One region of the Candidatus Pelagibacter sp. PS_37 genome, then DNA from elsewhere that is predicted to be linked to it. Evidence: riboswitches for the same ligand, from Rfam matches in the RefSeq annotation. Region 1 holds a riboswitch; each other region holds the start of a gene.

Region 1 (4,110 bases):
AAAAAAATTCCTGAATATAAAAATATTAACTACGGCATGTCCTTAGATGAATTTAAAGTGATTTTTTATTGGGAGTATGCTCATAGATTATTAGCAAGATTTGTAGGTTTGTTTACTTTAGTGCCTTTGCTTTTCTTTACGTTCTATTTCAAAAAAACTCTGCATTATTCTAGTAAATATTATTGGATTTTTTTTCTTGTATGTCTTCAAGGATTCATCGGTTGGTATATGGTATCTAGTGGATTAATTGAAAATAATGACGTTAGTCACTTTAGACTTAGCATTCATTTATCTTTGGCCTTATTTATTTTATGTTTAATTTTTTGGTATATTTTAGATATTCATAAAATTAAGAAATTTGAAAATAAAATTCCAAATTTATTTTTATTATTCATACTTAAATTGATAGTTTTACAGATTGTATTGGGTGCTTTTTTATCAGGTTTAGATGGTGGTCTTATCTATAATTCATGGCCTGATATGAATGGTAGTTTTTTTCCAAATGATGTTAGTTATGGTGATTTAATTACTACTCAATTATTTAACAACCCATCAATTATTCAATTTTTGCATAGATCAACTTCATATTTGCTTTTATTTTTTATAATCATTTTAAATTTTATCTATTTTAAAAAACAATATGATTTTAAATATGTATTATTTTTTGATGTTGCTATCTTAATTCAAATTTTTTTAGGAATTATAACTTTGATTTCTGGTGTAGAGATTACATACGCTTCACTACACCAGCTAGGTTCAATATTAGTTTTGAGTTCTTATTTTTTGATATTATATAAAAACTCTAACTAACTGCTTTCAAATTTCCTTTTGAAGATTTATTTAAAGCTTGGTCTAAATCCTCAATAATGTCATCTATATGCTCAATACCAATACATAATCTTACGTATCCAGGAGTTACACCTGAGGCTAACAATTCTTTTTCTGTTAACTGACTATGAGTTGTTGTTGCAGGATGAATTGCTAAACTTCTTGCATCTCCAATATTTGCAACATGATAAAACATTTTTAAAGACTCGATAAATCTCTTACCTGCTTCAATACCACCTTTGAGCTCAATACCAACTAAACCACCATTTCCTTCATTAAGGTATTTTTTAGCACGATCAGCAATTTTACCTTCATGTTCTGTTGGATAGATTACTCTTGTTACTTCTTTATTTTTCTTTAAATAGTCAACAACTTTTGATGCATTTGAGCAGTGTTGTTTCATTCTGAGAGCAACTGTTTCTAGCCCTTGAATAATTCCAAATGCATTGTCAGGTGATAGGGCAGAACCAAGATCTCTTAGTAATGTAACCCGCGCTCTTACTGCAAAAGAAACATTAGCCCCAGTTAATTCTGGAACCACTTTTCCCCATACAGCTCCACCGTAACTCGCGTCAGGTTCGTTAAATAAAGGTTGTCTTTTGGGATCAGCTGTCCAATCAAAATTACCTCCATCAACTAAAGCTCCACCTACAACTGTACCGTGACCACCTATATATTTTGTTAATGAATAAACTACTACAGCAGCACCATGTTCTAAAGGTTTGCAAATTACAGGGGCAGCTGTGTTGTCCATTATTAATGGTATATTGTATTTTTTACCAATATCAGAAACTTCTTTAATTGGAAAAACTCTCAAATAAGGATTTGGTAAAGTCTCACCATAAAAAGCTCTAGTTTTATCATCAACAGCTTTTTCAAAGTTTTTTGGGTCAGAAGGGTCTGCATATCTAACTTCAATACCAAGTTTACTTAATGTATGCGTGAATAACGAAATAGTACCTCCATATAAATCCGTAGAGCTGACTATATTATCTCCGGCTTGTGCAACGTTTAAAATTGCAAAAGTTGATGCGGTTTGTCCAGATGCTACTGTTAAACAGGCTAATCCTCCTTCTAATGAAGCAACTCTTTTTTCAAGAGCATCATTTGTTGGATTCATTATTCTTGTATAAATATTTCCAAATTCCTTAAGAGCAAACAAATTCGCAGCATGTTCAGTACTATCAAATTGATACGATGTTGTTCTATAAATTGGAACTGCTACTGCTTTGGTTGTTGGATCACTTCTATAATCACCACCATGTATAGCTATAGTCTCAGGGTTTTGTCTTTTTGTACTCATCTTAATACTCCTTTTTTAGTACTTTTGCTTTATGCAAGGCGTACAATACAGTTCAAATGCGCCTACCGATAATGTGGGTAAAAAATCCTTTTTAGCAATAACTAGCCTGCAATAGGAACAAATCGGCTATATAAAAATATCATTTAAGCAAGATATTGCAAGGGAAATATAAAATTGACATTATATCTAATAATAGTATTAATCCTCGCACAATGACAAAATTTCTAAAAAGTGGTGATTTAAACAGTAACTGGTTTGAGATAGACGCTAAAAATGCTGTAGTTGGCAGATTAGCTTCTATTATTGCTATGATTGTTAGAGGAAAAAATAAAACAACTTTTACACCTCATATGGATGATGGTGATTTTGTTGTTGTTAAAAATGTTGAACAAGCAAAGTTCACAGGAAAAAAATTTAAAGATAAAAAATATTATAGACATACTGGTCACCCAGGTGGAATTAAAGAAATTACTCCTGAAAAGTTATTAGAAAAAAATAAACCTGGCGAGACATTAAAATTAGCTATTAAAAGAATGTTACCTGGGGGAGTTCTAGGAAGAAAACAGTTAACTAAAGTAAAAATTTATGCTGGTGAAGAACACCCTCATGCAGCACAAAACCCAAAACTTTTAGACCTAGGTAAATTAAACAGTAAAAATTTAATAAGAAATTAATATGGTAACAACAGCTACACCAAATAAAGTATCTACAAAAAAACCTAAAATTAAATTAGATTTTAAAGATAGTAAATACGCAACTGGTAGAAGAAAAAAATCTATTGCAAAAATTTGGGTGAAAAAAGGTACAGGCAAAATTTACGTTAATGGCAGAACTATGGATGAGTATTTCACTAGCGGAAGTCACAAAATGCAAATCACAAGACCATTTGAGATTATAAACCAAGCAACTGATTATGATGTAAGATGTAGCGTAGCAGGTGGTGGTCACACAGGTCAAGCTGGTGCAATGGTTCATGGTATTGCTAAAGCATTAATCTTATTTGATTCAGAGAATAGAGCAGTACTTAAGACAGAAAAGCTTAATACTAGAGACTCTAGATCGGTTGAAAGAAAAAAACCTGGTCGTAGAAAAGCAAGAAGAAGCTTCCAATTCTCGAAAAGATAATTCTTTTTTAACTCTAAACTGTTATAATAAAAAAATGCCTAAGCTTAATGTTTTAGTTGCTGGATCAACAGGTTATATTGGTGTTCAATTAATTAAATTATTAGTTAAACACAGCAATGTTAACATTAAATATCTTTGTGGTAATACGTCTGTTGGAAAAAATATTTCAAGTTATGAAAAGTCATTAAGTTCAAAAAAATTACCTAAAATTATTAGATACAATAAAGAACTTTTAAAAAACATAGACCTTGTTTTTACAGCTCTACCTAATGGTGAAGCACAAGATATTTCAAATGATTTATTAAAACACAATATATTAATTGATTTAGCTGCAGACTTTAGACTTAATAAAGCATCAAATTATCTAAAATGGTACAAACAAAAACACAGATCTGTCAAAAATATTAAAAAATCAATTTATTCATTACCAGAAATCAATGGTGACAAATTAAAGAAATTTAATATTATCGGATGTCCGGGTTGCTACCCAACATCAATACTTTTACCACTTATTCCATTAGTTAGGAAAAATTTAATAAAAACAGATAATGTTATTATAGATTCAAAATCTGGTTACTCTGGTGCTGGAAGAGGTGTGCATAAAAAATATAAGAATAAAAATCTTTATGAATCCTTAAGCGCTTATGGTGTTGGTTTCCATAGACATAACTCTGAAATTCAACAAGAAATCGAAAACTACACTAAAAAGAAATTTTCTTTTACATTCACACCCCATTTAACACCAATGTTTAGAGGGATACTTAGTACTATTTACTTAGACCTTAACAAAGGTGTAGGTATTAAAAATTTAGAAAACACTTTAAAGAGTCAATATTCAAAAAACAGATTCGTTA
Region 2 (4,110 bases), 130 kb from region 1:
AATGAGTTATATGAATTTATTGATAAAAGTATTTAAAAGATTCTCTATTACAAAAATTCTTAACCAATCTTATTATTTCATTAAGTAATAATTGTCCTAGATATAGACACCCGATTTAGGACTTGTTAAGGTCTGATTATGAAAGGTTATAGATTTATTACAAGTGACGACACTTCAGAATTTTGCCATCGTGTCACGGAGGCCATATCCAATGGATGGAAATTGTATGGTGAACCCAAAATGACTTTTGATAAAAAAAGAGGGGTCATGCGTTGTGCTCAAGCAGTTATAAAAAATTCACCTCAGAAAAAGTATTCCAAAAAGATGAAGCTATCATCGATATAAATGGCAGATCAGATATTACCCTTTGTTTATATGCTAGGGATACTCTTATTAGTACTCCCAGCTTTTCTACAATCTAATTCTAAATTAAAGCAATTCTTAACTAATCTTAGTATTTGGATTGTCATTATTCTCATAATTTTAACTATTATTTATTTTTTCAATTGACAGTTTGAGAGAAAGTTGATTATATTTAGTTGCGCTGATTTAAGTTAAATTGCAGAGCGCGTTATAAATCCTGCTAAAGCGACGCTTAAACCACCGCTTTAGACAGGTGGTTTTTTTTTATCTTTCATAAAATTAAGCCGGGCAGTTGAACCATATTGTGCGCCCTGCATTTGCTTAAGCACTAAAAAGGAGAAAAGAGGCCTATGGATTTAACCCTCTTGTTATTTTGTGACCTTTTTTCTCCACAAAACTCGGAGAAAAAAAATGAGCACAAATAAATTAAAAGAAAGATTAGATAAAGGACCTGTTATATGTGCAGAAGGTTTTTTATTTGAGATAGAAAGACGTGGCTACATGTCATCAGGGGAATTTGTTCCAATGGTGTCATTAGATCATCCTGAAGTTTTAGAGAACTTACATAGAGAATTTCAGCATGCGGGTTCGGATATTGTTGAGGCTTTCACTTATAATGGGCATAGAGAAAAAATGCGTGTTATTGGTAAAGAAGAACTTCTTGAACCTCTAAACCGTTCAGCTTTAAAAATTGCAAAAAAAGTAGCACTAGATACACCTAAAGGGTCTAAACCAAATTTGATGGCAGGTAATATTTCAAATTCAAATATCTGGAAACATAATGATCCACAATCTCAAAAAGTAGTTGAAGGAATGTTTACAGAGATGATTGGTTGGGCCGTAGAAGAAGGTGCTGACATGTTAATTGGTGAAACTTTTTATTATGCTGAAGAGGCCTTCAAAGCACTTGAGGTAATGAAGAAAGCTAATCTTCCAACAGTATTAACAATTTCGCCAATGGGTGAGAATAAAATGAGAGATGGAAAGTCAGTTGTTGATACATGTAAAGAGCTAGAGCAATTAGGGGCTGATGTTGTTGGTTTAAATTGTTTTAGAGGACCTGCTACCATGTTTCCTTTTTTAAAAGAAATTAGAAAAGCAGTCAAATGCCATGTGGGTGCTTTACCAATTCCTTATAGAACTAGTGAAGATTACCCAACATTTTTTAATCTGCCAGACAGAAGTAATTGTCAGTGTCCATCACCTCATGGAAGAACATTTCCAACAGCATTGGACCCACACTTTTGTAATAGATATGAAATAGGTAAATTTGCAAAAGATGCTTATGCCTTAGGTATTAATTACCTTGGAGTATGTTGTGGAGCAAACCCAATGTTGATTAGGGAAGTTGCTGAATCTATTGGTTTAACTGTTCCAGCAAGTAAATATCGAGAGAACATGGAAAATCATTTTATGTATGGAAAAAATAAAAGAATTCCAAAACATATGACTGAATATGGAGACAAAGCGTAAATAAATTAAGAAGGGCATTTAACTAAATTGTGCGCCTGACATATGTCGAAGCACTAAAACAGGAGAAAAAAAATGAGTAACAATCTAAAAGAAACAATAAGTAATCTACAGAAGGATTTTACAGCCAACCCAAAAAATGCTGTGGTCCAATATGAAAGCAACTCAATTCTTAAAGAAGGACTTCAATCTGTAGTCACTCTTAGAGAGCATAAATTAGTTGTTGATGAACCCAAAAGTTTTGGTGGAAAAGATGAGGGACCCAGCCCAGTAGAGTTAATATTAGCAGCGTTAGCAACGTGTCAGGAGATAACCTATAAAGCATTTGCTACAGCAGCGGGTATTAATATTGAGAGTGTTAGTGTTAAATTAAAAGGTGAATTAGATCTTCAGGGTTTTTTAGCTTTAAATAAAAACACTAGACCTGGCTTTCAATCCATCTCTGGTACTGTTGATATTAAATCTTCATCACCAAAAGCTGAAATAGATAAATTGATTGATACGGTAAATACACATTGCCCGGTATTAGATATTTTATCAAAAGGAGTTCCTATAAAATTGTTCCAAAAGGTTTCTTCAAGTTCTAATGATGAAGAGCATATAGAGCAAAGAGTAAGTGCTGCTTAACTAATCTAATTTAAGCCCTATGAAAATAGGGCTTAAGTCTTTTAAGTTCATTTCAAATCCTAAAAAATTAGAAGTTTGACTAGAATTAAGTATTAATTGCGTGCTAGGGTCTTGTTAATGAAAAATATTTATCATTCAGATATTTATCAATTTAACACCCCAGTTAGTAGTTATTGGGAAGATCATTCAAGCGAAAATTTAAATCTAGATAAACTTAATAAAGATATCAGCTCAGAAATTGTTGTAATAGGTGGAGGGTACACTGGTTTATCCTGTGCAATTAATTTAATAGAAAATCATAATTTAGATGTCATTTTAGTTGAAGCTGGAAAAATAGGTTGGGGGGCTTCATCTCGTAATGCAGGTTTTTGTTGTCTGCCGCCAAGTAAGATGTCTTTTAAAAAGATGCAATCTATTTACGGCAATGATGAAACTAAAAAGTTCTTTAAAAACTCTGTTGACGGCTCAAATTATACAAAAGACATTATAAAAGAATATAATATTGATTGTGATGTAACGGGGGATAGTAATTACGTTGTTGCCCATCATCCAAATAAGTTTAAATATATTAAAGAACAAGCCAAAGCTTATAGAGAAGAGTTTGGTATTGAAACTGAAATTTATTCAAAAGAAGACTTTGATAAAATTGGCCATGGAGGCACAGAGCAATTTGGAGCTTTTTCATATAAACCTGGTTTTGCAATCAATCCTCTTAAATTTGTTAATGGCATTGCAAAATACGCTTTATCTAAACAATTAAAAATCTTCGAGCACACTAAAGTGGATAAAATTGATAAAGAGAATGGTAATTATATTTTAAGGACGAAAGAAGGATCTATTCGTTCAAAAAAAATAGTCGTTGCAACAAATGGGTTCTACCAAGAAGGTTTAATCCCAGAGATGAATTCAAGAATTTTACCAGTAATTTCAAATATTATTGTCACCAGAGCCTTAACCAAGCAAGAAATTGACCAACATAATTTTACAACATTTTCTCCAATAGCTAATACTAAAAATCTTTTATATTATTATCGAAAGTTACCTGACAACCGAATTTTATTTGGTACCAGAGGGGATTTAAGTGGCAGTGATCAATCTAATTTAAATATGTCTAAGAAAATGGAAAAGTTTTTAAAAGATATTTTTCCTAAATGGAAAGATATTAATATTGATTACAATTGGCGGGGATTAATTGCTTTATCTCAAAAATTAACTCCCTCCATTGGTAAAATTGACAATGAAGAGATTTATTATGGATTTGGCTATAATGGGGTTGGAGTGAGTGCTGCTCCTTGGACTGGAAAACAATTGTCTAAGTTAGTATTATCAAACAGTAAAGAGTTAGATATTTCAAAAATTTATAAAGGATTGCCTAAGAAATTTATCTTCCCCCAGTTAAGAACATTTTATTTTAGATTAGCGGTATGGTTTTATGCAATTAAAGACAGATTTAATATTTAAGAAAATATATGATAAAAATTAATTTATGAATGTATTTATAATTTTATCAGTATTGGTAATTGTTGTTGGGGTTATTTTACTAGTTGCATCACCTGCTGCGTTATTTACTTTAAATTGGAAAGAAAAGTCAGGAAAAGACAAATTTCTGATGTTCTTATTTTATGGTATTTTGGTTTATATAATAAATAT
Region 3 (4,110 bases), 280 kb from region 1:
CACTAAGAGTTAAAATGAAATTTAATTAATTAATTGATTTTTTTTCAGGAACGCAAATCTCAGATCTTGTTAAAAATCTTCTGCCAGTTCCATTATCAAGTGAAAACATTCCACCCATACCTTGAATGCAATCAATAATTAAATCTGTATTTTTCCATGCTTCATGTTGAGTTTCACTTATGTAAAAAAGATCCATTAATTATATTATTATTTTCTACTTAAGATTGAATATAGTCTACATCTTGTGCTTAATTGAAATGTGTCTAATAATTTAGTTATGGATAATAATATAAAAAAAGAATTACAGTCTGCTACATTTGAAAGATTGCTCAAACATCTAGATGAACGAAAAGATGTTCAAAATATAGATATTATGAACCTTGCTGGCTTTTGCAGAAACTGTTTATCAAAATGGTATCGAGAAGAAGCAGAGAAAAAAGGTATTGAAATTTCAGACTTAGATGCACGTGAGCATGTTTATGGTATGCCTTATACTGAGTGGAAAGAAAAATATCAAAAATAATTATTTTTCTTTAAGCCTTGGAAAAAGTTCTACAAAATTACAAGGTTTATGATTTATATCTAACTGATGTTTTAAAATTCCATCCCAGGCATCCGTTACTCCCCCTGAAGAACCTGGCAAAGCAAATACATATTTGCCATTAGCTAGTACTGCACAAGCTCTAGATTGAATGGCAGATGTACCAACTGTTTTTAAACTTATTGTTCTAAACACCTCTCCAAAACCTGGAATATGCTTGTCAGCTATCTCGTTTACTGCCTCTGGTGTAATATCTCGACCTGTAAGCCCAGTGCCCCCTGTTGTAATTACAACATCTATTTCTGATTGATTAATCCAATCTTTAAGGATTTTAATGATGTCATCTTTGTTATCTTTACAAATTTTTCTATCTATTAATTTATGTTTAGCCTCTTCTATTTTTTTTACTAAGATCGCACCGGACTTATCGTTCTCAAAAGTTCTGGTGTCCGTAACAGTTAAAAGTGCTATATTTACAATCATAAATTTAAAATAATTATTATGATTATATTATCATTTTTATTTCTTCTAACAGCAACTTTATATTCAAGTGTTGGCTTTGGTGGTGGCTCTACCTATCTAGCCCTTCTATTAATTTGGGATATTCCTTACTTGATCTTTCCTGTAATTGCTCTCTTTTGTAATATTATTGTCGTATCAGGAAATTGTATAAATTATATTAAAGCTGGAAATATCAATTTTAAGATCCTTACCCCATATTTGATATCATCTGTGCCACTTGCATTCATAGGAGGATCTTTATCGGTAGATAAAGAAATTTTTGAAATTTTACTTTTTTTAGTCTTAGCACTAGCAGGAGTTCTACTTCTCATGAAATTTCAATCTTTTGATCAAAAAATTGAAGTTTATAACAAGATACCAAAAATATTATCGATATTAATTGGTGCATCTGTTGGATTTGTGTCTGGTGTAGTTGGAATTGGTGGTGGAATTTTCTTAAGCCCTATATTGTTATTAATTAGAGTAGATAAAGCAAAAAACATTGCAACAGCAGCATCATTATTCATACTGATTAATTCTTTATCAGGACTTGCTGGCCAATTTACAAAGGCATCAACAATAAATGGAATTTATGATTATTGGCCATTATTTCTGTTTGTTTTAATAGGCGGCCAGCTTGGAAACTATTTAAATCTTAAAATTTTTCCTGCAAGAATATTAGCTCTAGTCACATCGGGACTTGTCATATTTGTCGCTATTCGAATGGGACTGAAGTTGTTTGCATAACAGAAGTATTAAATTATTATAGAAAGATTATGAAAACATTTAGAGCATTTGGACCCACTATAGGAAAAACAAAGTTATCCAAAAAAATTATTACTATATTAAATAATCACGTTGATAAGTCCCAATTATCTAAAAAAAATGATTATAGCCCTAAACTTGCAAGTCAAATTAAGAATGAAATTAAGATACCTAAAACTTTAATTAATAAGAGTTTGTCTAAAAAATTAATAAAAAATATTAAAGTTTACCTTGATAAGTCAGGTGTTAAAAAAATTAAAGAAATTAAGATAATAAATCTATGGGTGGTTAGGCAATTAAAAAATGAATATAATCCAATTCATTATCATGAAGGACAACTGTCAGGTGTTGGCTATCTTAAAATCCCAAAAAATATGAATCAAAATAAACTAGTTAAGAATAAAAAGATTAAAACTAATGGAACTATTGATTTTATTAATGGTCAAAAAAACTTTTTAAGTAAAAGTATCTATAATTTAAACCCTAAATTAGGAGACCTATTGATTTTTCCAAATTATTTAATGCACACAGCTTATCCATTTAACGTTGATGGTGAGAGAAGATCCTTCTCATTTAATGCTAAAATATTATTCAAGAAGTGATTTACTAATCAGTCTAATAGATATATAAATAGTTAACCGATTTGATCCATATTGCAGGTACTAACTGCTAAAAAGGAAATCATTATATAATTGGTAAAGGTAGTTGAACTGTATTGTGCACCTGGCATAGAGCTAAGGCACTAAAAAAGTAAGGAATAAAAATGGATATTAATTTTTTTAAAACAACACGAATTTTAGATGGTGGTATGGGACAAGAATTGTTAGCTCGTGGTATGAAGCCAAACGGCACATTGTGGAGTGCAAATGCTGTTTTAAAAGAAGAATACCATCAACTCTTACTAGACACACATTTAGACTTTATTAAAGCGGGTGCTGAAGTTATTGTTACAGCAACCTTTACTACAAGACGAATAAGATTACGTGATAATAAAATTGAAGATAAGTTTGAATACTTAAACAAAAAAGCTGGTGAAATAGCTAAGAAAGCTAAAGAACAATATCCTAATGTGTTAATTGCAGGCGGTCTTCCACCTCAATATTTAACATACGAAGAAGATACAAGACCAGATGATGAAATTAAGCAAAACTTTTATGATCAAGCAAAATTATTAGATCCTTATATTGATTTTTTTTACTTAGATGTTTTATCTAGTGTAAAAGAGTTTAAATTAGCAATTGAAGCAATTGAAGAATTTAATAAGCCATACTTAATAGGTGCTCACATTTCTGAGGGAATAAATCTTCCAAGTGGTGAAAAAATATCAGATATTATTAACAATATTAATCATAATAATTTACTAGGATTAATTTTATCCTGTGTTTCTCCTGAAAACTTTTATGAAAATTTAGAAGAAGTAAAAAATTTAGGTGTTCCATTTGGATTTAAGCTTAATGCTTTTGTGACAACTAATCCTAAAGATGGTTATACTAATAGTTATAATGTCAGTAAAACTGGTAACCCAAATGAATTTTTGGGTCAAAGAAAAGATTTAACACCTGAATTGATGGCAAATTTTGTTAAAAAATTTAAAAATGCTGGTGCTACTATTTTAGGTGGATGTTGCGAAACGAGACCTTCTCATATTAAAGAAATGGTTCAGTTTAAGTAGTCTTTTTTTGATCTGCTTTTTTAACAAAGTAAATTCCAACAACGACTGCTAATAAAGATAATAAAATTTTAGGTGTTATTATTTCTTTTAAAAAAATATAACTCAATATAGTACCGAATATTGGAATTAAGTAAGAGACTTGTGATTGAAATATAAGACCATTATCTTTTAGAATTTTAAATCTTAGCAACCAAGCAACACCTGTTGAAACCATTCCTAGATAAACTACTGATATTGTAGATTCAACGCTTGGAACCGAGTTCCATGGTTTTTCAATAAAATAAACAAATGGTATTAAGATTAGGACAGCCCAAATTAATATAGAGCCTGTTACATTTTCATTCTTTTTCTTACTAATTTTAAGAGTTAAAACTCCTCCAATAACATAACAAGTTGACCCAAGTAATATTAATAACGCAGAAATAAAATTACTATCATTTATTAATAGATTATCTGAAAACAAATAAATAATTCCTGAAAAACCAATTAGTATTCCAAAAGTTTTAACTAAATTGAACTTTTCATTTTTTGTATAAAAGTGACCCAATATTGTTGAACTCAAGGGTGTTGTTGACATTAAGATTGCTGCCAAATTACTTTGTACAGATTTCACACCGTAAGCTATTAAGAA

The links. Region 1 has a riboswitch for S-adenosylmethionine ahead of AC5SL9_RS03195 (O-acetylhomoserine aminocarboxypropyltransferase/cysteine synthase family protein). Riboswitches for the same ligand answer to the same signal wherever they lie in the genome.
Region 2: another riboswitch for S-adenosylmethionine. It lies ahead of AC5SL9_RS03955 (OsmC family protein); the one in region 1 lies ahead of AC5SL9_RS03195 (O-acetylhomoserine aminocarboxypropyltransferase/cysteine synthase family protein).
Region 3: another riboswitch for S-adenosylmethionine. It lies ahead of AC5SL9_RS01760 (homocysteine S-methyltransferase family protein); the one in region 1 lies ahead of AC5SL9_RS03195 (O-acetylhomoserine aminocarboxypropyltransferase/cysteine synthase family protein).

Annotation. Positions count from the first base shown of each region.
Region 1 covers NZ_CM182067.1:610,726-614,835, reverse strand. Annotated here, with positions in the region: gene AC5SL9_RS03200 (COX15/CtaA family protein) at 1-810, shown strand, start outside; gene AC5SL9_RS03195 (O-acetylhomoserine aminocarboxypropyltransferase/cysteine synthase family protein) at 803-2,131, opposite strand; SAM riboswitch class V at 2,136-2,204, opposite strand; gene rplM (50S ribosomal protein L13) at 2,344-2,805, shown strand; gene rpsI (30S ribosomal protein S9) at 2,807-3,256, shown strand; gene argC (N-acetyl-gamma-glutamyl-phosphate reductase) at 3,291-4,110, shown strand, end outside.
Region 2 covers NZ_CM182067.1:743,963-748,072, reverse strand. Annotated here, with positions in the region: gene AC5SL9_RS03965 (DUF1737 domain-containing protein) at 139-345, shown strand; SAM riboswitch class V at 641-705, shown strand; gene AC5SL9_RS03960 (homocysteine S-methyltransferase family protein) at 775-1,836, shown strand; SAM riboswitch class V at 1,840-1,904, shown strand; gene AC5SL9_RS03955 (OsmC family protein) at 1,909-2,460, shown strand; gene AC5SL9_RS03950 (NAD(P)/FAD-dependent oxidoreductase) at 2,578-3,921, shown strand; gene AC5SL9_RS03945 (hypothetical protein) at 3,947-4,110, shown strand, end outside.
Region 3 covers NZ_CM182067.1:334,459-338,568, reverse strand. Annotated here, with positions in the region: gene msrQ (protein-methionine-sulfoxide reductase heme-binding subunit MsrQ) at 1-29, shown strand, start outside; partial or broken gene AC5SL9_RS01785 (DUF779 domain-containing protein) at 26-187, opposite strand; gene AC5SL9_RS01780 (DUF1244 domain-containing protein) at 278-523, shown strand; gene AC5SL9_RS01775 (molybdenum cofactor synthesis domain-containing protein) at 524-1,024, opposite strand; gene AC5SL9_RS01770 (sulfite exporter TauE/SafE family protein) at 1,043-1,789, shown strand; gene AC5SL9_RS01765 (2OG-Fe(II) oxygenase family protein) at 1,819-2,409, shown strand; SAM riboswitch class V at 2,498-2,561, shown strand; gene AC5SL9_RS01760 (homocysteine S-methyltransferase family protein) at 2,571-3,479, shown strand; gene AC5SL9_RS01755 (DMT family transporter) at 3,472-4,110, opposite strand, start outside.